Regions from separate parts of the Janthinobacterium amylolyticum genome, predicted to be linked through region 1. Evidence: predicted binding sites of a transcription regulator. Region 1 holds the regulator's gene; each other region holds the start of a gene.
What was found. The regulator sigma-54, encoded in region 1, starts transcription at its own class of promoters, with help from an activator protein. The targets are predictions, from matches to a motif close to TGGCANGNAANCTGCTTT.
Positions count from the first base shown of each region.

Region 2: ACQ4WR_RS18265 (urease accessory protein UreD) is a predicted target of sigma-54. The motif match lies at 5,161-5,178, and genes of this name have one in related genera.
Region 3: urtA (urea ABC transporter substrate-binding protein) is a predicted target of sigma-54. The motif match lies at 2,800-2,817, and genes of this name have one in related genera.

Region 1 covers NZ_JBNYXL010000010.1:191,955-199,427, forward strand. The annotation lists gene hprK (HPr(Ser) kinase/phosphatase) at 1-842, shown strand, start outside; gene rapZ (RNase adapter RapZ) at 1,101-1,964, shown strand; gene ACQ4WR_RS21500 (enoyl-CoA hydratase/isomerase family protein) at 1,961-3,046, opposite strand; gene hpf (ribosome hibernation-promoting factor, HPF/YfiA family) at 3,199-3,558, opposite strand; gene ACQ4WR_RS21510 (RNA polymerase factor sigma-54) at 3,628-5,106, opposite strand; gene lptB (LPS export ABC transporter ATP-binding protein) at 5,111-5,866, opposite strand; gene lptA (lipopolysaccharide transport periplasmic protein LptA) at 5,866-6,459, opposite strand; gene lptC (LPS export ABC transporter periplasmic protein LptC) at 6,485-7,051, opposite strand; gene ACQ4WR_RS21530 (KdsC family phosphatase) at 7,141-7,473, opposite strand, start outside.
Region 2 covers NZ_JBNYXL010000008.1:163,528-171,000, reverse strand. The annotation lists gene ACQ4WR_RS18280 (sensor histidine kinase) at 1-774, shown strand, start outside; gene ACQ4WR_RS18275 (EAL domain-containing response regulator) at 949-3,153, shown strand; gene ACQ4WR_RS18270 (DUF885 domain-containing protein) at 3,193-4,983, shown strand; gene ACQ4WR_RS18265 (urease accessory protein UreD) at 5,208-6,074, shown strand; gene ACQ4WR_RS18260 (urease subunit gamma) at 6,105-6,407, shown strand; gene ACQ4WR_RS18255 (urease subunit beta) at 6,501-6,830, shown strand; gene ureC (urease subunit alpha) at 6,832-7,473, shown strand, end outside.
Region 3 covers NZ_JBNYXL010000008.1:317,698-325,170, forward strand. The annotation lists gene urtB (urea ABC transporter permease subunit UrtB) at 1-1,326, opposite strand, end outside; gene urtA (urea ABC transporter substrate-binding protein) at 1,489-2,742, opposite strand; gene ACQ4WR_RS18970 (DUF4349 domain-containing protein) at 2,954-3,760, opposite strand; gene ACQ4WR_RS18975 (DUF2760 domain-containing protein) at 4,083-4,679, shown strand; gene ACQ4WR_RS18980 (Hsp70 family protein) at 4,676-6,544, shown strand; gene ACQ4WR_RS18985 (Hsp70 family protein) at 6,547-7,473, shown strand, end outside.

The sequences.
Region 1 (7,473 bases):
GCCTGATCTCGGGCGACGTCTCGTCGGCCGCCGACCAGGTAGGCCACTTGAACCTCATCCATCCGGGCCGCATCCAGGTCTTTGGCCACCAGGAAATCAATTACTACCAGCGCCTGAAGGTCAATACGCGCACCCACGTGATCGGCGAGCTGATCGCCGGCGGCCCGCCCGCGCTGATCATCGCGCAAGGGCTGGAAACGCCGCCCGACATTCTCGCCATTTGCGACGAGCAAAACATTCCCCTGTTCTCCACGCCGCTGCCGGCCGCGCAAGTGATCGACTTCCTGCGCGTCTACCTGTCGAAAAAACTGGCGCAGCGCATCATCATGCACGGCGTCTTCATGGACGTGCTGGGCGTGGGCGTGCTGATCACGGGCGACTCGGGCCTGGGCAAAAGCGAGCTGGGGCTGGAGCTGATCTCGCGCAGCCACGGCCTGGTGGCCGATGACGCCGTCGAGTTCTCGCGCATCGCCCCCAACATGATCGAAGGACGCTGCCCGCCCCTGCTGCAAAACCTGCTGGAAGTGCGGGGACTGGGTTTGCTCGACATCAAGGCCATCTTTGGCGAAACGGCCGTGCGCCGCAAGATGCGCTTGAAACTGATCGTCCACCTGGTGCGCCGCAATGCGCTGGAAGAAGAAGTCGAGCGCCTGCCCTTCCTGTTCCCCACGGAAGACGTGCTCGGTTTGCCCGTGCGCAAGGTCGTCATCCCCGTCGCCGCCGGCCGCAACATCGCCGTGCTGCTGGAAGCGGCCGTACGCAATACCATTTTGCAACTGCGCGGCATCGATACCTTGCAGGAGTTCATGGAGCGGCAACGACTCGCCATGAGTGGCGATTAATGTTGCCAAGGAGTTCGCCCTTGCAAGGGCGAACCGTTACGCAGGCACGCAGCAGTGCTGCGTGAATTCCCTGCTGCACCAACGACTCGCCATGAGTGGCGATTAGCAATGTAGGTCGGATTAGCGGGGCAAAGCCCCGCGTCATCCGACAACATTGTTGACGTGTGCGGCAAAGAAATACGACAGTCGAAATTGCAATAATCTGTAAAGCTCATTGCCTTGAAGGCAGAGGGCCGTTCTTTATTGTATGATCGGCCTATGCATATCGTCCTTATTACCGGAATATCCGGCTCCGGCAAATCCGTCGCGCTCAATGTGCTGGAAGATACCGGCTACTACTGTGTCGACAACCTGCCGCCCGCCTTGCTGCCCAGCCTGGTGCAAACCCTGCTCGACGAAGGTGCCCCGCAGTTGGCCGTGGCCGTCGATGCGCGCAGCGCCGAATCGCTGGCCAACTTGCCGCACAATGTGGCGCTGCTGCGCGACCAGGGGCACGACGTGAAAGTCATGTTCCTGACGGCCACCACGCATGCGCTGGTGGCGCGTTTTTCGGAAACGCGGCGCAGCCATCCGCTGTCGCATGAATTGCGTCCGAACCAGAATCCCGCCAGCCGCCGCACCCTGATCGAGTGCATTTCGGAAGAGCGCGAACGCCTGTCGGCCATCGAACAGCTGGGCCATGTGATCGACACCTCGGAGCTGAGCGCCAACAAGCTGCGCAGCTGGATCAAGGATATCGTCGCCTCCGAGCGCGCACCGCTGACCCTGTTCTTCGAGTCCTTCGCCTTCAAGCTGGGCGTGCCGCTGGACGCCGATTTCGTGTTCGATGTGCGGGCCTTGCCGAACCCCTATTACGACCTGGCGCTGCGTCCGCTCGATGGCCGCGACGCGCCCGTGATCGCCTTCCTCGACGCACAGCCCAGCGCGCTGGAAATGCTGGCCGACATCCGCGCCTTCATCGAGAAATGGTTGCCTTCTTTCAAGTCCGACAACCGCAGCTACCTGACGGTGGCCCTGGGCTGCACGGGTGGCCAGCACCGCTCCGTGTACATGGCGGAACGGCTGACGCAGTATTTCAGCGCCCATGAGCGCGTCGTACTGCGCCACCGCGAACGCGCTTAATCCAGATAGCGTAGCGGATGCGCCTGCGCCGGCCAGACCGGCGCAAAGAAACGCGCCACCATGGCTGTGTCGACCTCGTCCAGGCTGGCAGGATTCCAGCGCGGCGCATTGTCCTTGTCGACCACCAGCGCGCGCACGCCTTCGAGCACTTCGCCATGTTCGAAATTGTGGCGCACCACCGTGCGCTCCATGCGCAGGCAGTCTGCCACGCCCAGGTGGGCGCCCCGCTGCAGCAATTCCAGAGTCACCGACATCATCAACGGCGAGCGCTGCCGCATGGCGGCCAGTGCCTTGGCGGCAAACGCACTGTCGTCCTGTGCCAGCGAGGACAGGATGGCGGCCACGCTGCCGGCGCTGAAATGGCGGTCCAGCGCCGCGCGCGCCGTGGCCAGCGGCGCCGTGCCCGCGTGCGACTGGAACGGTGCGGCCAGGGCCTTGATGGCCACCGGCAAGCCTTCGCCCGGCGTCTCGTCAAGCAGGGCCAGCAGCGCAGGCATCTGCGTTTCCGGCAAATACACATCGGCCAGGCCCGTGTACAAGGCATCGGCCGCACCGATGGTCAGGCCCGTCAAGCCCAGGTACAGGCCCAGCCGGCCGGCCAGGCGCGACAGGAAATAACTGCCGCCCACGTCCGGAAACAGGCCGATGTTCACCTCCGGCATGGCCATGCGCGTACGACCCGTCACGATGCGCAGCTGGTTGCCGGGGCCGGCTTGCGCCACGCCCATGCCGCCGCCCATCACCACGCCATCCATGACGGTGATATACGGTTTCGGGTAAAAATGAATTAGATGGTTTAAAGCATATTCTTCCGTAAAGAAGTCTTCCAGCAGCGCGCTGCCGCCCTGCGGCGTGGCCAGGCCCGCGTCATAAAAGAAACGGATGTCGCCGCCGGCGCACAGGGCTTTGTCGCTGCTCGAGCGGATGACGACGGCGTCGACCTGCGGATCGTCGCGCCAGGCCAGCAAGGCGGCGCTGAGGGCGCGCACCATCTCCAGCGAGAGGGAATTGAGGGCTTTCGGGCGGTCGAGCACGATATGCCCGGTGCGGTTGCGGATGGCAGTCTGGACGAAGTCGCTCATGGCAGGATGGAAAGAGGTGAAGATGGCGCATTCTAGCGCTTTCACCACGAACATTGCGTTCCCGTCCATCCCCGGCGAGGGCGACGGGCGCAAAAAAGGGCGCGGTAGGCGCGCCCTTAGTTGATCACAGCGGGTTGAGAATCGCAGGCCGCTTAGGCGGCGGCGAATTCCTCGTCCGAACTGTCTGGCAGATGCTTGATCGCCTCTTTACCGTGCCCTTGCACTTTGGTTTTGTACTTCATCACTTGCCGGTCCAGCTTGTCAATCAGGCTGTCAATCGCGGCATACAGGTCTTGCGCCAGGCTTTCCACATACACAGTTTTACCACTGAGCCGCAGGTTCACTTCGGCCTTTTGACGTTTTTCTTTCTCTTTGAGGTTGTCGACGGTCAGAATCACGGCAATATCGATGACTTGATCGAAATGACGTTTTACGCGCTCCAGTTTCGTTTGTACGTATTCACGGATGGCTGGTGTCACTTCGAGATGATGTCCGCTGATGGTGAGATTCATACACACTCCTAAAGATGATCGGGTTCGTGCGGTCCATCGTATCCGGCCCGCAGAGGAACCGAAAAAAACTTACAAACACTTACGCAGGCTCACTGGCGGAATTTTCAATGCTTCCCGGTATTTGGCAACAGTACGTCGCGCAATCACCATGCCTTGTTCCCCCAGCATGTCCGCAATCTTACTGTCGGATAAAGGATTTTTAGGGTCTTCTGCTCCTGTCAGTTGCACGATCAATGCCCGTATCGCCGTCGATGACGCTTCGCCCCCCGCTTCGGTGGCGACGTGGCTACCAAAGAAATATTTCAACTCGAACATGCCATGCGGGGTCAGCATGTACTTTTGAGTTGTTACCCGCGAGATAGTACTCTCGTGTAAACCCAGTGTATCAGCTATTTCACGGAGCACAAGGGGGCGCATGGCAACGGCCCCATGCGAGAAAAAGTTCTTTTGTCTTTCTACTATCGCCTGCGCCACGCGCAAGATGGTATCGAAGCGCTGGCGCATGTTTTTGATCAGCCACTTGGCTTCTTGCAGCTGCGCGCCCATGGCCCCTTCGCCCTTGCCTTGCTTCAATAAATTGGCATACATGGCGTTTACCCGCAGGCGCGGCATGACGTCATTGTTCAAGGTGACTTGCCAGCCATTGCGCGCGCGCTTGACGACGACGTCGGGCACCACGTAGTCGGAGACATCCGAGGCGAACACGGCACCCGGGTGCGGGTTGCACAGGCGAATTACCGTCTGCGCCTCGCGCAAATCTTCATCGTCGCAATCGAGGGCTTTTTTCAGCTTGTTGAAATCGCGCTGGGCAAACCAGGCCAGGTGCTTTTCCACGATGACGAGGGCCATGCGGCGCGTCACCATGGCGATCTGCGGCAAGCGCCTGATTTGCAGCGCCAGGCATTCGGACGCATTGCGCGCGCCCACGCCGGGCGGGTCGAAACTTTGCAGCAGGGACAAGGCCGTGCGCAGTTCGTCGGCGTCGATTTCCAGTTCTTCGGGCAGGCGCGCCAGGATGTCGTCAAGCGACTCTTCCAGGTAGCCATTGTCGTCGAGCGCGTCGATGATCAGCTCGACCAGCGCGCGGTCGCGCAACTCGAGCACCGTCACGCGCATCTGTTCCATCAGGTGTTCGCGCAGGGTGCAGTGGTGGGCTTCCAGTTGTGGACGCGCATCTTCGTCGTCGGGCGCCTTGCCGCGGCTCGCTTCGCTCCAGTCGCTGTCGGCGCCATCCATGGCGGCCGGCGCATCGCCGCCTTCGCCGTCGAACGTTTCCCCTTCAGCGGGCGCGGCTGGCGCTTCCTGGCTCGGTGGCTGCGGTGGCGCCTCGGCCGGTGCGGCCGTGGAACTGAGGGCCCCATCGGACAGCAGGCGCAACGAACGGTCGAGGGGATCGTCGAGGCGTTCGAGCAAGGGGTTGTCCGTCAGCAGTTGCTCTAATTCCTGGTGCAACTCCAGGGTAGACAATTGCAACAGGCGTATCGATTGCTGCAACTGAGGCGTCAGTGCCAAGTGCTGCGAAGTGCGCAGCTGCAATGATTGTTTCATTGGCTCACATACGGAAGTGTTCGCCCAGATAGACCCGGCGTACCGACTCGTTCGCGATGATGTCGTCGGGGCGTCCCGACGCCAGTACCGAGCCCTGGTTGATGATGTAGGCACGGTCGCAAATACCCAGCGTCTCGCGCACATTATGATCGGTGATCAGCACGCCAATATTGCGCTCCTTCAAGAAGCGCACGATACGCTGGATCTCGATCACGGCGATAGGATCGACGCCGGCGAACGGTTCGTCGAGCAGCACGAAACGGGGGTCGGTGGCCAGCGCGCGGGCGATTTCCACGCGGCGGCGCTCGCCGCCGGACAGGGACAGCGCCTGGTTTTCGCGCAACTTTTCAATTTGCAAGTCGGCCAGCAATTTATCCAGCCGCTCTTCGATCTCGGCCTTCTTCAAGGGACGCCCTTCGATGGTCTGGATTTCCAGCACGGCGCGGATATTGTCTTCCACCGTCAGCTTGCGGAAGACAGACGCTTCCTGCGGCAGATATGACAAGCCCATCTGCGCGCGGCGGTGGATCGGCAGGCTGGAAATGTCCACGCCGCTGATATCGATGCTGCCGCCATCGGACGGCACCAGGCCGACGATCATGTAGAACGAGGTGGTCTTGCCGGCGCCGTTCGGTCCCAGCAGGCCCACCACTTCGCCGCATTCGACTTGCAGCGAGACATCATGTACGACTTGGCGCTTGCCATAGGTTTTCTGCAGTCCGCGAACGATCAGGGTACTGCCGCAACGTGTATTTTCCATTATTTCTTTCCTGGCGCAGGCGTCGCCGGCGCTTTCTCCGCCGCCGGGGCCTTGGTCTTCGGCTGGATCACCATGCGCACGCTGCCGGCGCCCGGGGTGTTGGTGCCGTTGTCGGAATTTTCCATCGTAAAGACTTCCTTGCGGCTGTCATACGAGATGAAGGCGCCATTGGCCACGTCGGTCACTTTCGTGCCCTCCAGGCGTGTCAGCTTGGCCTTGGAAAACAGTTTCACCACTTCCGTCTTGTTGTCGTATTCGACGCGCTCCGCTTCGCCTTCCACCCACAGGTCGCCCGCGCCATCGCGCTTCTGACGGAAGGTGGCCAGCTTGCCGGGATCGGCCCAGAAGGTGATGAATTGGTAGCCTTGCGGATCTTCCGTGATCAGGGCGCGGCCCGCCTTCATGGTCAGGGTGCCTTTCACCAGCACGACGTCGCCCGTGAGGGTGCGCACTTGCTTGACATCATCAACCTGGCCACGCTGGGCGGTGATGACGGCTTCCTTCTCGGAATCGGCCTTTTCGGCATGCGCCGGGCCCATCACTGCCAGCGAGCAGACGGTGGACAACAGGGTCAACAGCAAGACGTTTTTCATATTATGGTTTCCTTGTTTCATTCTGTCATTGTGCCGCGGCGGCTGGCCGTGGCTTCGGCGGGAGTACGATGCGCAAGGCGTTCTGCACTTCCACCACGCCGGTGGCGTTATTGGCCTTCATGCCGACGCCGTTGATGCGCGAGGCGCCCGTCAGGATATCGACAGGCACATCCGTTTCCATCCGCTCTTCATCGGGAAACACCGTCAGCGCTTCCGTCTTCATGGTGAGGTTCTGCGCCTTCGGGCTGGCCGCCCGGTCGATGACGACCTTGCGGTGCAGCTGCAGGCGGGTATTGTCCTGGTCGATATGCGCCAGCTCCGCATTCATGTTCAGCGGCGGCATGCCCGGCGTGAGCTTGCGCACGAAAGGCTGGTCGATATCGGACGAATCGTCGGCAGGATAATGCGTGAGCTTGGTACCCGAGACGATATAGCTGGGCTTGCCCGTCAAGTCCATGCGCACCATGCTGAAATTGGTAATGAAATAATCGGGTTCATCCAGATGCTTGCTGGCCTCGATATCCTGGCCATTCTTGTTCATCACCTCGAGCAGCCAAAAGCTGCCCAGCGCGACGACAACCGCGCCCAGCATGGTAAATATGATGCGCCAACGGTGGGCGCCTCCTGGCTTTTGCATAGTGCTTCACTCTCTTCAATGATACTGGCGGCAAGGCAGGTGCCTCACTCCAGGAACGGCGCCATGACGCGCGCATAGTTGTCCTGGGCGCGCAGCAGGAATTCGCAGATCTCGCGCACCGCGCCGCGGCCGCCGCCGGCCTGCGTCACGTAATGCGCCAGATCCTGCGCTTCCGCACGCCCGCCCGGCACGCTGACGGCAAAGCCCACGCGGCGCAGGATGGGCGCATCGATGACATCGTCGCCGATATAGCCGCATTGCTCTTCCGTCAAGCCCGTCAGCGCCAGCAGTTCGCGGAACGGCGTCAGCTTGTCATGGCCGCCCTGGTGCACATGGGTAATGCCCAGGTCCTGCGCGCGACGCGCCGTGATGGGCGA
Region 2 (7,473 bases), on a different contig from region 1:
GGACGGCTGCAGCCGCAGACGGCCGTGGTGGCGCTGGCGCCGCTGCTGCAGGAGGTGATGGACATGCTGGGCATGCGCGCCGAGCAGCAGGGCCTGCTGCTGCGCCTCGATTGCGTGGCCGCGCCGCCGGCCGCGCTGCTCGATGCCACCCGCCTGCGCCAGGTGCTGCTCAACCTGATGTCGAACGCCGTCAAGTTCGCGGGCAGCGGCTGCGTGACCCTGCGCGTGCGCGGCGAGCGGCTGGGCGGCGATGACTGGCGCCTGAGCTTTGCCGTCAGCGATACGGGCATCGGCATCGCCATGGATGACCAGCAGCGCATCTTTGAACCGTTCGTGCAGGCCGACAGCGCGGGGCCGAAGGATGGCACGGGCCTGGGCCTGGCCATTTCGCGCGAATTCGTGCAGCTGATGGGCGGCGAACTGACGGTGGAGTCGATGCCGGGGCAGGGCGCCACCTTCCGTTTCACCATCCCCGTGCAGGCGGCGCGCCTGCCGCCGCAGGCGTCTGTTCCTTTGCCCGTATCCGTGCCGGCGCCGGCAGGCGCGCGGCCAGCGCTGCAGCTGCACGACCTGGCGCCGCTGGCGCAGGGTGAGCGGGCTGCCTTGCTGGTGGCGCTGCGCGAGTTGAACCTGGCCCGCGTGGCATCGCTGCTGGCCGCCTTGCCGCCGGCCGCACAGCCGCTGATGGCGCCCTTGCAAGCCATGCTGGAGCAGCACCAGTACCGCCAGCTGTGCGCGCTGCTCGAGGCGGATGGTGCGGAGGCGCCGGCCTGAAAGTGTGGACGGCGAACATCGGTTTAGATAAAAAGGCAAGCAATATGCGGGCGATGGATGGTGCTTAATTGCAATAAAGATTATGATGATAATACGTAGTTCACTGCAAAGAAATGTCTTGTCCAGCGCGGCAATCGACCGCCGCGCCTCATCCAAAGCTGAGAGAACTGCTACATGCATCGCGATTTTTCGGAAGTGAACGCCAAGGGCGAAGTACTGATCGTTGAAGATACGCCGGCCTCGCTCAAGCTGCTGAGTGACCTGCTGGGCGGCGCCGGGTATGCGGTGCGCCAGGCGCCGAATGGCGAACTGGCCCTGTGGACGGCGCAGGCCCGTCCGCCCGAGCTGATCCTGCTCGACGTGCGCATGCCGGGCCTCGACGGTTTTGAAGTGTGCCGGCGCCTGAAGGAAATTCCGTCCTTGCGCCAGGTGCCCGTGATCTTCCTGTCGGCCCAGTACGATACGGACGACAAGGTGCGCGGCTTTGCGCTGGGTGCCGTCGACTTCATCGCCAAGCCTTTCCAGGCCGAGGAGATTCTCGCCCGCACGGACGCCCACGTGCGCCTGGCGCGGGCGCAGCTGCAGCTGGCGCAGGAGCGGGCCAACCTGGAGCGCCGCGTGGCCGAACGCACGGCGGAACTGGAGCAGGTGGCCAGCACCCTGGCGCGCGAAGTGCAGATCCGCCGGGCCAACGAGGAATTGCTGCGACTGTCGGGCCAGGTCTTCGAAGCCACGCAGGATGCCATCCTGATCACCGATGCGGCCGGCGTCATCGTCACGGCCAATCCCGCCTTTACGCGCATTACCGGCTACGCGGCGCAGGAAGTGGTGGGCACCGACATCATGCGCCTGCACGCCGAATACACGGGCGAAGCCGTGCTGCTGGCCCTGCGCCAGGGCTTGCGCAGCAGCGGCTGCTGGTCGGGCGAGGTGCAGACGCGGCGCAAGAGCGGCGACACCTATCCCTGCCTGCTCAGCGCCTCCACCGTGCATGGCCCCGACGGCGCCGTCGTCAACTATATCGGCGTCTTCCTCGATATCAGCGAACGCAAGGCCGAGCAGCACCTGATCGACTTCCTGTCCTACCACGATGCCTTGACGGGCCTGCCCAACCGCGTGCTGATGCGCGAGCGCTTCGAGCAGGCGCGCGCGCAGGCCGTGCGCGATGGCCAGCAGGTAGTGCTGATGTGCCTCGACCTGGACCGCTTCAAGAACATCAACGATTCGCACGGCCAGGCCGTGGGCGACAAGGCGCTGCAGGTGGTGGCGCGTTTCCTCTCCGGCTGCATGCGCGAGGGCGACACGGTGGCGCGCCAGGGCGGCGATGAATTCCAGATCCTGCTGCAGGACGATGCCTTGCTGGGACGTACCCTGGCGCTGGCGCAGACCATCCTGGCCGGCTTGCGCGGGGAGCTCAGCGTCGATGGCGAACGCCTGGCGCTGACCACCAGCATCGGCATCGCCATGTGCCCGGCCGATGGCGACAGCCTCGACGACGTGCTGCGCCACGCCGACACGGCGCTGGTGCGCGCCAAGGAAATGGGGCGCGACCATTACGCGTTTTTCACCGAGCGCATGGGCAGCGACATCCGCGCCCGCCTGGCCATGCAGCAGCAGCTGCGCGGCGCCATCGCCCGCGATGAATTCGAAGTGCATTACCAGCCGCAGATGTGCTTGCGCACGGGCGCCATGCTGGGCGCCGAAGCCCTGCTGCGCTGGGATAATCCCGTGCTGGGCAAGGTGCCGCCCGGCCTGTTCATCGCCCTGGCCGAGGAATATGGTTCCATCACGGCCATCGGCGAGTGGGTGCTGGAAAGCGTCTGCGCGCAGATCCGCGCCTGGCACGATGCGGGCCTGGGCAGCATCAAGGTGGCCGTCAACCTGTCCGGCAAGCAGTTCGCGCAGGACCGCACGGTGCCGTTCGTCGAGGCGGCCTTGCGCAAGTACGGCATTGCGCCCGCCTGCCTTGGCATCGAGATCACGGAAAGCACGGTGATGGGCGATCCGGACAAGGCCGTGGCGGCCCTCACGCGCCTGAAGGATATCGGCGTCGGCATTTCGCTCGACGACTTCGGCACCGGCTATTCCAGCCTCGGCTACCTGAAGCGCTTCCCCATCGACGTGCTGAAAATCGACAAGTCCTTCGTCGATGATGTGACCACCAGCAGCAGCGACGCCGCCATCGCCCGCTCCGTCATCTCGCTGGCGCATAATCTGAACATGCGCGTGATCGCCGAGGGCGTGGAAACGCGCGCCCAGGTCGACTTTTTGACGGAGCATGGCTGCGACGAGATGCAGGGCTATTACTTCAGCCGCCCCGTGCCGGCTCCCGCCTTCACGGCGCTGCTGCGCGAAAAAAGGATGCTGGCGCTGGCGTGAGCGGGTATGCTGGCTCTTTTTCTTTTGAGCAACTGCCCCGTGAAAAAACTCCTCCCCGCCCTGTTTGGCGTGTTTGGCGCCTGTGTGTTGCTGCATGGCGCCGGCGCCGCCGCGCCCGTTACTGCGTCCGCTCCTGCTCCCGCGCCTGCCGCCACGCCACCCGCCGCCAACCGTGCCATCGGTGCCAGCGCGCAGTTCCAGCAGATTTACAGCGCCGAATGGCAGTGGCGCCAGCAGCAGAAGGCGCAGGCCGGCCTGCCGCGCGTGGACGCCGCCACGCAGGAGGCGCGCCGCGCCTACTGGCAGCGGATGCTGGCGCAGCTCGATGCGCTCGACTCGGCCAGCCTGGCCGGCGAGGATGGCGTCAACTTTGCCGTCTACCGCGCGCAGGTGGCTGCCTTGCTGGCCGAGCAGCAGTTCCGCGAATACGAGCGGCCTCTGAATGCCGATACGGCGTTCTGGAACGAGCTGGCGTACGCGGCCCGCAAGCCGCGCCGCACCAGCGCCGATTACCGCGCCTACATCGCGCTGCTGAATGACGTGCCGCGCTATTTCGGCGAACAGACGGAGAACATGCGGGCCGGCCTGCGGCGCGGCTTCACACCGCCGCGCGTGACCTTGGCGGGGCGCGAGCGGGCGCTGGCCGAGGTGGCCGAAGCAGCCGATGCGCGCGCCACCCTGTACTACCAGCCGTTGCGCCAGCTGCCCGCCGGCATGCCGGCGCAGGAGCAGGCGGCCTTGCGCGCCGCCGCCGTGCAAGCCATCCGCGAGTCCGTCATGCCCGCGTTCGGCGAACTGCTGACCTTCATGCGCGACGTGTATATTCCAGGCGCGGGCACGACCCTGGCGGCCGAGCGCCTGCCCGACGGCAAGGCGTATTACCAGTCGAAGATCACGGAATTTACCACCACGGCCATGAGCGCGGCGCAGATCCACGCCATCGGCCTGCAAGAAATGGCGAAGATCCGCGCCGAGATGGACGCGACCATCGCACAGACGGGCTTCAAGGGCGACTTTGCCGCGTTCCTGCAGTTTTTGCGCAGCGATCCGCAGTTCTATGCGCGCACGCCGGACGAACTGCTGATGCGCTCGGCCTGGGTGGCGAAGAAATTCGACGCCAAGGCGGCGCAGTATTTCGGCTACCTGCCGCGCCAGCGCTTTGCCATCATTCCCGTGCCGGACGAGCAGGCGCCCCATTACACGTCGGGGCGCGGCGGGCCGGGCGTGTATCTGGTCAACACGCATGACCTGCCGTCGCGGCCCTTGTACAGCATGCCGGCGCTGACCCTGCATGAATCGGCGCCCGGCCATGCCTTCCAGATGCCGGTGGCGCTGGAGCAGAAGGGCCGCCCGGCCTTCCGCCGCGCGTATATTTCAGCGTATGGCGAAGGCTGGGCCCTGTACTGCGAGCGCCTGGGCGCGGAAATGGGCATCTACGAGACGGCGTATGAAACCTTCGGCATGCTCAGCTACCAGGCCTGGCGCGCGGCGCGCCTGGTGGTCGACACGGGCATCCATGCGCAGGGCTGGACGCGCGCCCAGGCGCAGGCCTACCTGCACGCAAACACGGCCCTGTCGGCGCATGAAATCGAGACGGAAGTGGACCGCTATATCTCCTGGCCGGGCCAGGCGTTGTCGTACTACCTGGGCGAGATGGCCATCCTGAATGGCCGCCGCAAGGCGGAAACGGCGCTGGGCGAACAGTTCGACATCCGCGCCTTCCACGACATGGTGCTGGAAATGGGGTCGGTGCCGCTGCCCGTGCTGGAGCGGCGTATCGACAGCTTCATCGCCGACGGCGGCAAGAGCCCGTATCTGGCGGCGCCGTGATGGCGTAGCACGCCCCCGCCGCAGCCGGTGCACCAGCGTGGTGCGCCGGCGGCGCGCTTGCCCCCGCTTGTCACGCGCATGTGACTTTACAGTGCACGATTCTCACTTTCCCTTGCCCTGGCGGTGCGGCGCAGCGGCAAACGCTGGTCGCCATCGTGCAACTGTACCTGCCGTAATTGGCACGCTTCCTGCTTTGGTAATCGTTATTTACACGATTGCAGTGCATGCCAGACAGCCCTCATTTCGCAACGCCCCTTGATACCGGCGCGCACAGCGCCTGGCAGGCGCATTTGCGCCTGGGCTTTGCCCTGCACGATGGCGTCAGCCGCCTGGTCGAACGCACGCACAGCGGCCCGCTGCGCGTGCAAAAGCCCCTGTATCCGGAAGGCGCTGCCGTCTGCCACGCCATCATCATCCACCCGCCGGGCGGCGTGGTGGGCGGCGACCAGCTGGCCGTCGATGCCACCGTCGGCGATGGCGCGCACGCTTTCCTTACGTCGCCGGGCGCGGCCAAGTGGTACCGCGCCAACGGCCACGTCTCTGGCCAGCACATCGTGCTGCGCGCAGGCAGCGGCGCGGCCATCGAGTGGCTGCCGCAGGAGAGCATCTTCTTCGACCAGGCCTGCGTGCGCCTGCGCCACGCGGTGGAACTGGCGCCGGACGCCAGCTACATCGGCTGCGACATCGTCTGCCTGGGCCGCAGCGCCTCGGGCGAGACTTTCAACAGCGGCAGCATCAGCCAGCAGGTGCAGGTTCGCCGCGGCGGCAAACTGCTGTGGTGGGAAGAGGGCGTGCTGGCGGCCGGCGGCGCGCTGATGGCCAGCCCGCTGGGCCTGGCGGGCCACACGGTGTGCGCCACCCTGATCGCCGTCGGCACGCCCGTTTCGGCCGACGTGCTGGCGGCCGTGCGCGGGATCGATGTGCCGGCCGGCGCCATGTTTGGCGCCACGCAGATGAAATCCCTGGTGGTGGTGCGTTTGCTGTGCGGCGACAGCGAGGCGGCGCGCCGCGTCATGCTGGCCGCCTGGCAGCTGCTGCGTCCCGCCATGCTGGGGCGCGACGCCGTGGTGCCGCGCAGCTGGAATACCTGACCTCACAAGGAAAGCATCACAAGGAAAAACATGGACCTGACTCCCCGCGAAAAAGACAAACTGCTGATTTTTACCGCCGCCCTGCTGGCCGAACGGCGCCTGGCGCGCGGCTTGAAACTGAACTATCCGGAAGCCGTGGCCCTGATCAGCGCGGCCATCATGGAAGGCGCGCGCGATGGCAAGTCGGTGGCGCAGCTGATGTCGGACGGTACGCAGATACTCTCGCGTGCCGACGTCATGGACGGCATCGCCGAAATGATCCCCGACATCCAGGTGGAAGCGACCTTCCCCGATGGCAGCAAGCTGGTGACCGTGCACCACCCGATACCGTAAGTTGATTGCAGGGCAGGGCGCCATCCGCGCCTTGCCCGCGTGGCGCCGGCGATCCGCCGGCCAGTGTAGAGCGCTTTGACGAAGGAAACCATCATGACACCAGGCGAATACAGATTGGAAGAAGGCGAAATCAGCATCAATGCGGGCCGCGCCACGGCCACCGTGGTGGTGGCCAACCGGGGCGACCGGCCGATCCAGGTGGGCTCGCATTTCCATTTTTTCGAGGTCAACCCGGCGCTGTCGTTCGAGCGCTGGCGCGCCTATGGCATGCGCCTCAATATCACGGCCGGCACGGCCGTGCGCTTCGAGCCGGGCCAGCAGCGCACGGTGGAACTGGTGGCGCTGGCGGGCGAGCGCAAGGTCTTCGGCTTCAATGGCGAAGTGATGGGCGAACTGCAAGACACTCCACCGCGAAAGGATTGAGATGGCCAGTATTCCCCGCAGCGCGTATGCCGAAATGTTCGGCCCCACCAGGGGCGACCGCATCCGCCTGGCCGACACCGAATTGTTCATCGAGATCGAGCATGACTATGCGATCTACGGCGAAGAGGTGAAGTTCGGCGGCGGCAAGGTGATCCGCGACGGCATGGGCCAGTCGCAGCGCTGCGCGGCCGAGGTGATGGACACCGTCATCACGAACGCCGTCATCCTCGACCACTGGGGCATCGTGAAAGCCGATATCGGCCTGAAAAATGGCCTGATCTTCGGCATCGGCAAGGCGGGCAATCCGGACATCCAGCCTGGCGTCACGCTGGCCATCGGCGGCGCCACCGAGATCATTGCCGGCGAAGGCATGATCGTCACGGCGGGCGGCGTCGACACGCACATCCACTTCATTTGCCCGCAGCAGATCGAGGAAGCCCTGATGAGCGGCGTGACCACCATGCTGGGCGGCGGCACGGGGCCGGCCGTCGGCACGGCCGCCACCACCTGCACGCCGGGACCATGGCATCTGCACGCCATGCTGGCGGCCGCCGACGCCTTTCCCATGAACCTGGGCTTCATGGGCAAAGGTAATGTGAGCCTGCCGCTGCCGCTGGAAGAGCAGGTGCGCGCCGGTGCCATC
Region 3 (7,473 bases), on a different contig from region 1:
CACGCCGCCCAGCCCGGCGATGCCGGAACCGAGGCCAAAGGTCAGCATGTCGACCTTGCCCGTGGCCACGCCCACGCAATCGGCCATGCGGCGGTTTTGCGTGACGGCGCGCACGAACAGGCCCAGGCGTGTCTTGTTGAGAATGAGCCACACGGCCACCACGACGATGACGGCAAAGGCGATGATGGCCAGCCGGTTGTACGGCAGCACCAGGCCGCCCAGCACCGTCACGCCGCCCGACATCCACGCAGGGTTGGCCACTTCCACGTTTTGCGCGCCGAAGACGGTGCGCACCAGCTGCATGAGGATCAGGCTGATGCCCCAGGTGGCCAGCAGGGTTTCCAGCGGCCGCCCGTACAGCCAGCGGATCACCGTGCGCTCGAGCACCACGCCGACCAGGCCGGCGACAAAAAAAGCGGCCGGCAAGGCGGCCAGCAGATACACATCCTGCATGCCGGGCAGGTAGGTGCGGAAGAACAGCTGGCACAAATAAGTGGTGTAGGCGCCTATCATCAGCAGTTCGCCATGCGCCATGTTGATGATGCCCATCAAGCCGAACGTGATGGCCAGCCCCAGCGCGGCCAGCAGCAGCACGCTACCCAGGGAAATGCCGTAAAACACGTTGCCGGCGAATTCCATGCGCGCCACCCTGCCCTTGATCTGGCCCATGGTGTCGATGGCAGCCAGCTGCACGGCTTCGTCGGGCTCGCCCCCTTTTTCCAGCATGGCTTGCAGCACGGGCAGCAGGCGCGCGTCGCTGCTGCCGGCCAGGTCCCGCACGGCCTGCTTGCGCGTGGCCGCATCGGGCGCGTGCAAGTTGGCGCTGGCGATCAGCACCTGCAGGACTTGCTGGATGTCGGCATCGGTTTCCTGTGCCAGCGCCTTGTGGATCAGCGGCAGCTGCGCGGGATCGACGGACTGCTGCAGCGCCTGCGCGGCGGCCAGGCGCGTGGTCCGCTCGGGCGCCAGCAGTTTCAGCCCCGACAAGGCGCCCGCCACGGCCGAGCGCAAGCGGTTGTTGACCATCACGCCATCGATGCCGTCCGGCAGCGGCACGCTCTTGTTTATTGACGGATCGTAGGCCTGTTCGCCATCGACGATGTAGACCTTGCCATCGGGCGCCGCATACAGGGCCTCGTCCTGCAAGGCTTGCAGCAGCTTGGCGGCCTCGGGCGTGGCCAGGGCGGCGATCTGCGCCACGGCGGCAACCCTGGCGTCGGGATCGTCGCCGGACAGCGGTTTGAGCAGATCAGGGGGAATGGCTGCCTGCGCCAGCGGGGAGAACAGCAGGCAGGCGAGGACGAGCAGTTTGGGAATGAACCTCATTGTAAGTTCCAAGGAAAGGCTGCACGGGGCAAATTGCTTACCCCAAAGGCGAGGACTGGGGTCGGCCCCTCAGGGTCCGACCCCGGCATTTGCTGGTGAAGGACAGGGGTCAGACCCCAGCTCTTTGCCCGGGGTTGCGATAACGATTCGACGCACAAGCGCCTACAACTTCTGCTTGCCCTCATTACCCTTGATAAACGGGCTCCACGGCTGGGCGCGGATCGGTTCCTTGGTTTTCCACACGACATTGAATTGCCCATCGGCCTTGATTTCGCCGATCATCACGGGCTTGTGCAAATGGTGATTGGTCGCATCCATGGTCAGGGTGAAGCCCGATGGCGCCTTCACGCTCTGGCCCGCCATGGCGGCGATGACCTTGTCCGTGTCCGTCGACTTGGCCTTTTCCACGGCCTGCGCCCACATGTGGATGCCGACATAGGTCGCTTCCATCGGGTCGTTCGTCACCACCGAAGCCGCGTTCGGCAGCTTTTGCGCCACGGCGTAGGCTTTCCACTGCTTGATGAATGCGGCATTCACAGGGTTCTTGACGGATTCAAAATAATTCCACGCCGCCAGGTGACCGAGCAGCGGCTTGGTGTCGATGCCGCGCAGCTCTTCCTCGCCGACGGAAAACGCGACGACGGGCACGTCCGCGGCTTTCAGGCCCGCATTGCCCAGTTCCTTGTAGAAAGGCACGTTCGAATCGCCATTGATGGTGGAAATGACGGCCGTCTTGCCGCCCGTGGAAAACTTCTTGATGTTGGCGACGATGGTTTGATAGTCGGCGTGGCCGAACGGCGTGTAGACCTCGCTGATATCGCTATCTTTCACACCCTTGCTTTTCAAAAAGGCGCGCAGGATCTTGTTGGTGGTGCGCGGATACACATAATCCGTGCCCAGCAGCACGAAGCGCCTGGCGCCGCCGCCATCCTTGCTCATCAGGTATTCCACGGCCGGGATCGCCTGCTGGTTGGGCGCGGCGCCCGTATAAAACACATTCTTTTCCAGTTCCTCGCCCTCGTATTGCACGGGGTAGAACAACAGGCTGTTGAGTTCCTTGAACACCGGCAACACCGACTTGCGCGACACGGATGTCCAGCAGCCAAACACGACGGCGACCTTGTCCTGCGCCACCAGCTGGCGCGCTTTTTCCGCAAACAAGGGCCAGTTCGATGCCGGATCGACGACGACCGGCTCCAGCTTCCTGCCCAGAACGCCGCCCTTCGCATTGATCTCGGCGATCGTCATCAAGGCCACGTCTTTCAGCGACGTTTCCGAAATGGCCATGGTGCCCGACAAGGAGTGCAGGATGCCCACCTTGATCGTGTCGGCGGCCCAGGCCGTCTGCGTGTAGATGGAGGTGGTCAAGGCCAGTGCGCCTGCTGCTGCCGCTTTCAAGATGATGCGTCGTGACATGTGGACTCCTGAGTGAAGAACTGCATGAGTATCAATGGATGGGCATACGATGTTGTTAAAGCAGAATGCATGCCAGCATCAGCAGCGCAAGGCCATGCCACGCGTGCCACGCTTTGGTGCGTGTGAGAGATTGCCGCACGAAAAAAAACCTGGCTGCACAAGGACTGTGCAGCCAGGTTGATTCATGCGGCAAAACGGTGCGTGCGCGCCGTTAATCCTTGCGCGGCGCGCCTCTCAAGCGGCGCCAGCCCTTGCGTCCCAGCGGGAACAGCAGCACGAAAGCGATCAGCCATGGCAGGATGTAGGCCATGGCCGTGATGGCGTTGGCCACGCCTTCCGACAGGTTATCCGTGAAATTGCCCAGCGCGCGCTTGACGGGCGTCCAGAACGATTGCTTGCCTTCCGCGCTGATTGCCACGTTCAGCAAGTCCGTGTCGATGCGCTGCATCAGCAGCGCGTTGGCCGCCGTCGCCTGCTCCAGTTCCACCTGCACGGTGGCCAGTTCCTTGGTTACCTTGATCAGCGCGTCCACATTCGTGCCCGAGCGCTTTTCCAGGTCCTGCAATTGCGCCTGGTATTGCTTGAGCATTTCCAGGCGCTTCTTGCTGTCGAGCACGGGACGGCCCAGGTCTTCCACCTTGGTGCCCTGGCTCGTCACCTCGCCTTCGGCGGCGACCAGCGCGACGAGCTTCCTGATGCCGGCCGGCTTGGCGCGCATGCTGATGCGCGCATGCACATAGCGGCCGCTGTCGAGGCTGGAATCGAGCAACAGGCAGGCGTTTTCCGTATCGGCCTTGCAGGCGGCCACGACTTTTTCATACAGGGGGCGCACCTGCGCTTCGCCGGCGTCGACACTCACATTGTGTTCATAGGCCAGAAACTCGCTGCCTTTTTCCTTGCCATCGAGGCGCGCGGCGCTGGATTGGCCGCCGCTCTCGCCCTTGCCGGCGCAACCGGCCAGCACAACCAGGCCAGCCATTGCCAGCAGCCGCAGGCTTGTGTGTAGACGCTTGTTCATAAAATCCTTCATTAAAATGATGCGGGTTCCTGCTGGTGCCAAGTTTATTGCCACATGAAAACCATAAGGAAAAAACAAGGGGCGATTTTAGTCGAAAGACAGGTCTATCCGCTGTTCTTCTGCGCCAGCGCAATAAAAATGCCGACTTTTCCCCGCAGTAAGCGGCCGCTGCGGCTTTGGCAGCGGCGCCGTAGCTGGTATCATGCGGGCAAACGCCAGCCGGCGCCTGTGCAACAGGGCCGGCGCATGCACCATCTTGCGAAGCGGCCCGGCCACCCGGCGGCCGCCGACGCCTCCCTACAGATCAGAGAAACGAGTTCCTATGAGCACATCATCGTCCCACCCATCGTTCTGGCGCCGTGTCCCGCTGGCCTTCGGCGCCTTCTTCAGCACCCTGTCGGACGCCGCCTATGCGGCCCGCGTGGAAAAGCTGTCCTTGCCCGAGGTTACCCCTGTCGCTCCGGTCGCGCCCGTGGCCCCTGCCCCGGCGCCAGCCCCCGTGCCGACGCCGGCCGCCGCGCCCGTCATTTTGAAGGAAGCCACGCCCGATGCGGCCCTGCAGTTGCTGGCCCTGCTGCAGCGTGAAGCGCGTTTGATCGACTTTACCCAGGAAAACCTGGGCAGCCATGCGGACGCCGACATCGGCGCGGCGGCCCGCGTGGTGCACGAAGGCTGCGCCAAGGTCATGCGCGAATACTTCACCATCGCCCCCGTGCGCCAGGAGCTTGAGGGCAGCCGCATCGTGCTGCCGGAAGGTTTTGACTCCGCCCAGGTGCGCCTGACGGGCAACGTGGTCGGCTCCGCGCCGTTCACGGGTACCCTCAGCCATCGCGGCTGGCGCGCGTCCAGTGTGCGCCTGCCGAAACTGAGCGAACAGCACGACGCGAGCATCCTGGCGCCAGCCGAGGTGGAACTGTGAACGGCACCACAAACACCGCGCGCTACGCCATCGGCATCGACCTGGGCACCACCCACAGCGCCCTGTCGTATGTGAACCTGACCGAGAGCGACGGCGAAAAGTCCAGCCACGGCGTGCTGAAAGTGCCGCAGTTGTCGGCACCGGGCACGGTCGAAGAACTCTCCTTGCTGCCATCGTTCGTCTACCTGCCGCACGCCGATGAAGTGGCGGCGGGCGACCTGGCCCTGCCCTGGGTCACCGAGGAAGCCGAAGCACCGTTCGTCGTCGGCGAAATGGCCCGCAGCCGCGGCGCCACCACGCCCATCCGTTTAGTGTCGAGCGCGAAAAGCTGGCTGTGCCACCCTGGCGTAGACCGCCGCGCGGCCATCCTGCCGAACGACGCGCCGGCCGAAGTACCGCGCATTTCGCCCATCACGGCGGCCACGCGCTACCTGACGCATTTGCGCCAGGCCTGGGACAACGCCCACCCGCAAGCGCCGTTCGCGCAGCAGGAAATCACGGTCACCATTCCCGCCTCGTTCGACCCGGCCGCGCGCGAGCTGACGATGGAAGCGGCGCAGGCGGCAGGCTACACCTCGCTCACCTTGCTGGAAGAGCCGCAAGCGGCGCTGTACAGCTGGATCCAGACCAGCGAAGGCCGCTGGCGCAAGGAAGTCAAGCCGGGCGACATCATTTTAGTGGTCGACGTGGGCGGCGGCACCAGCGACTTTTCGCTGATCGCCGTGCTGGAACGCGACGGCGTGCTGGAACCGCACCGCGTGGCAGTCGGTGAACACATCCTGCTGGGCGGCGACAATATGGACCTGGCACTGGCCCACCTGGTGGCCCGCAAGCTGGCCGCCAACGGCACCCAGCTGGACGCCTGGCAAATGCGCGCGCTGACCTACGGCTGCCGCAGCGCCAAGGAAAGCCTGCTGGCCGACAGCGGCATGGAAACGGCGCCCATCGTCGTGCCGAGCCGCGGCTCGAAACTGATCGGCGGCTCGATCCGCACGGAACTGACGCGCGCGGAAGTGTCCACCTTCATCCTCGACGGTTTCTTCCCGCAAGTGGAAGCGTCGAGCCGCCCTGCCGTGCGCACGCGCGCCGGCCTGACGCAACTGGGCTTGCCGTATGCGCAGGACGCGGCCATCACGCGCCACCTGGCCGCGTTCCTGGGCCGCCAAGTGGCGGCAACGGCCGAACTGGAAGGCTTTGCCGGCCGCCAGGCGGAGGGCGCCAGCTTTTTGCACCCGACGGCCGTGCTGTTCAACGGCGGCGTCTTCAAGTCCGACCTGCTGGTCCAGCGCATCATGGCGACCGTCAACGACTGGCTGTACATGGAAGGCGCGGAACCGGCGCGCATGCTGGCCGGGGCCGACCTGGACCTGGCCGTGGCGCGTGGCGCGGCCTACTACAGCTATGTAAGGCGCGGCCATGGCGTGCGCATCCGCGGCGGCACGGCCAGCTCGTTCTACGTGGCCATCGAATCGGCCATGCCCGCCATCCCCGGCATGGAGCCGCCGATCCAGGCCCTGTGCGTGGCGCCGTTCGGCATGGAAGAAGGCAGCGAACTGGAACTGCCCGGCCAGCAATTCGGCCTGGTGGTGGGCGAACCCGTGCACTTCCGCTTCTTCGCCTCGTCCACGCGCCGCAACGACCAGATCAGCGACCTGCTCGATTTCTGGGGCCCGGACGAATTGCAGGAACTGAGCGAAATCCAGGCGACCTTATCCGCCGAAGGCCGCTCGGCCGGCGACGTCGTGCAAGTGAAACTGCATGCGCGCGTGACGGAAGCGGGCACCCTGGAACTGCTGGCCGTTTCCCCTGATGGCGCCGAGCGCTGGAAAGTGGAATTCGACGTGCGCGGCACGCCACAGCACTAGGCATGGCCAGCGCGGTGGACAAGCCGGCCTTCCTGGTCGGCATCGACCTGGGCACCACCAACACGGTGGTCGCCTATGCCAAGGCCAATGATGCGCAGGCTGAAATAAACCTGTTCGCCATCGAGCAGCTGGTCGCGCCCGGCGAAGTGGGCGCACGCCCGCTACTGCCTTCCCTGCGCTACCACCCCGCCGCCGGCGAACTGGCGGCGGGCGACTTGCAGCTGCCGTGGCGGCAGGATGATGTGGCCGGCGCGGCGCAGCCCGTGCTGGGCGCCCTGGCACGCCAGCTCGGCGCGCAGGTGCCGGGACGGCTCGTGTCCAGCGCGAAGAGCTGGCTGTCGCATGCCAGCGTGGACCGCCAGGCGCCCATCCTGCCGTGGGGCGCGGATGCCGATGTGGCCAAGGTATCGCCCGTGGCGGCCAGCGCCAGCTATCTGGCCCACGTGCGCGCCGCGTGGGACCAGCGCTTTCCCGACGCGCCCCTGGAAGCGCAGGAACTGGTGCTGACCATTCCCGCCTCGTTCGACGAGGGTGCGCGCGCACTCACCCTGCAAGCGGCGCGCATGGCCGGCCTGCCCGCCTTGCGGCTGGTCGAAGAACCGCAGGCGGCTTTTTATGACTACCTGCAGCGCCGGCGCGCCAACCTGCGCGCGGACCTGGCCGCTACGCGCCGCATCCTGGTGTGCGACGTGGGCGGCGGCACCACCGATTTCAGCCTGATCGACGTGGCTTTCGATGACGACGGCGAACCGCAGCTTGAACGCAGCAGCGTCGGCAATCATTTGATACTCGGCGGCGACAATATGGACCTGGCGCTGGCGCACCTGGTGGAAACGCGCCTGGCCGCCGGTGTCGAAGGCGGCATGAAGCTGTCCGCCGCGCGCCTGTCGCAGCTGATGGAACGCTGCCGCGCCGCCAAGGAACTGCTG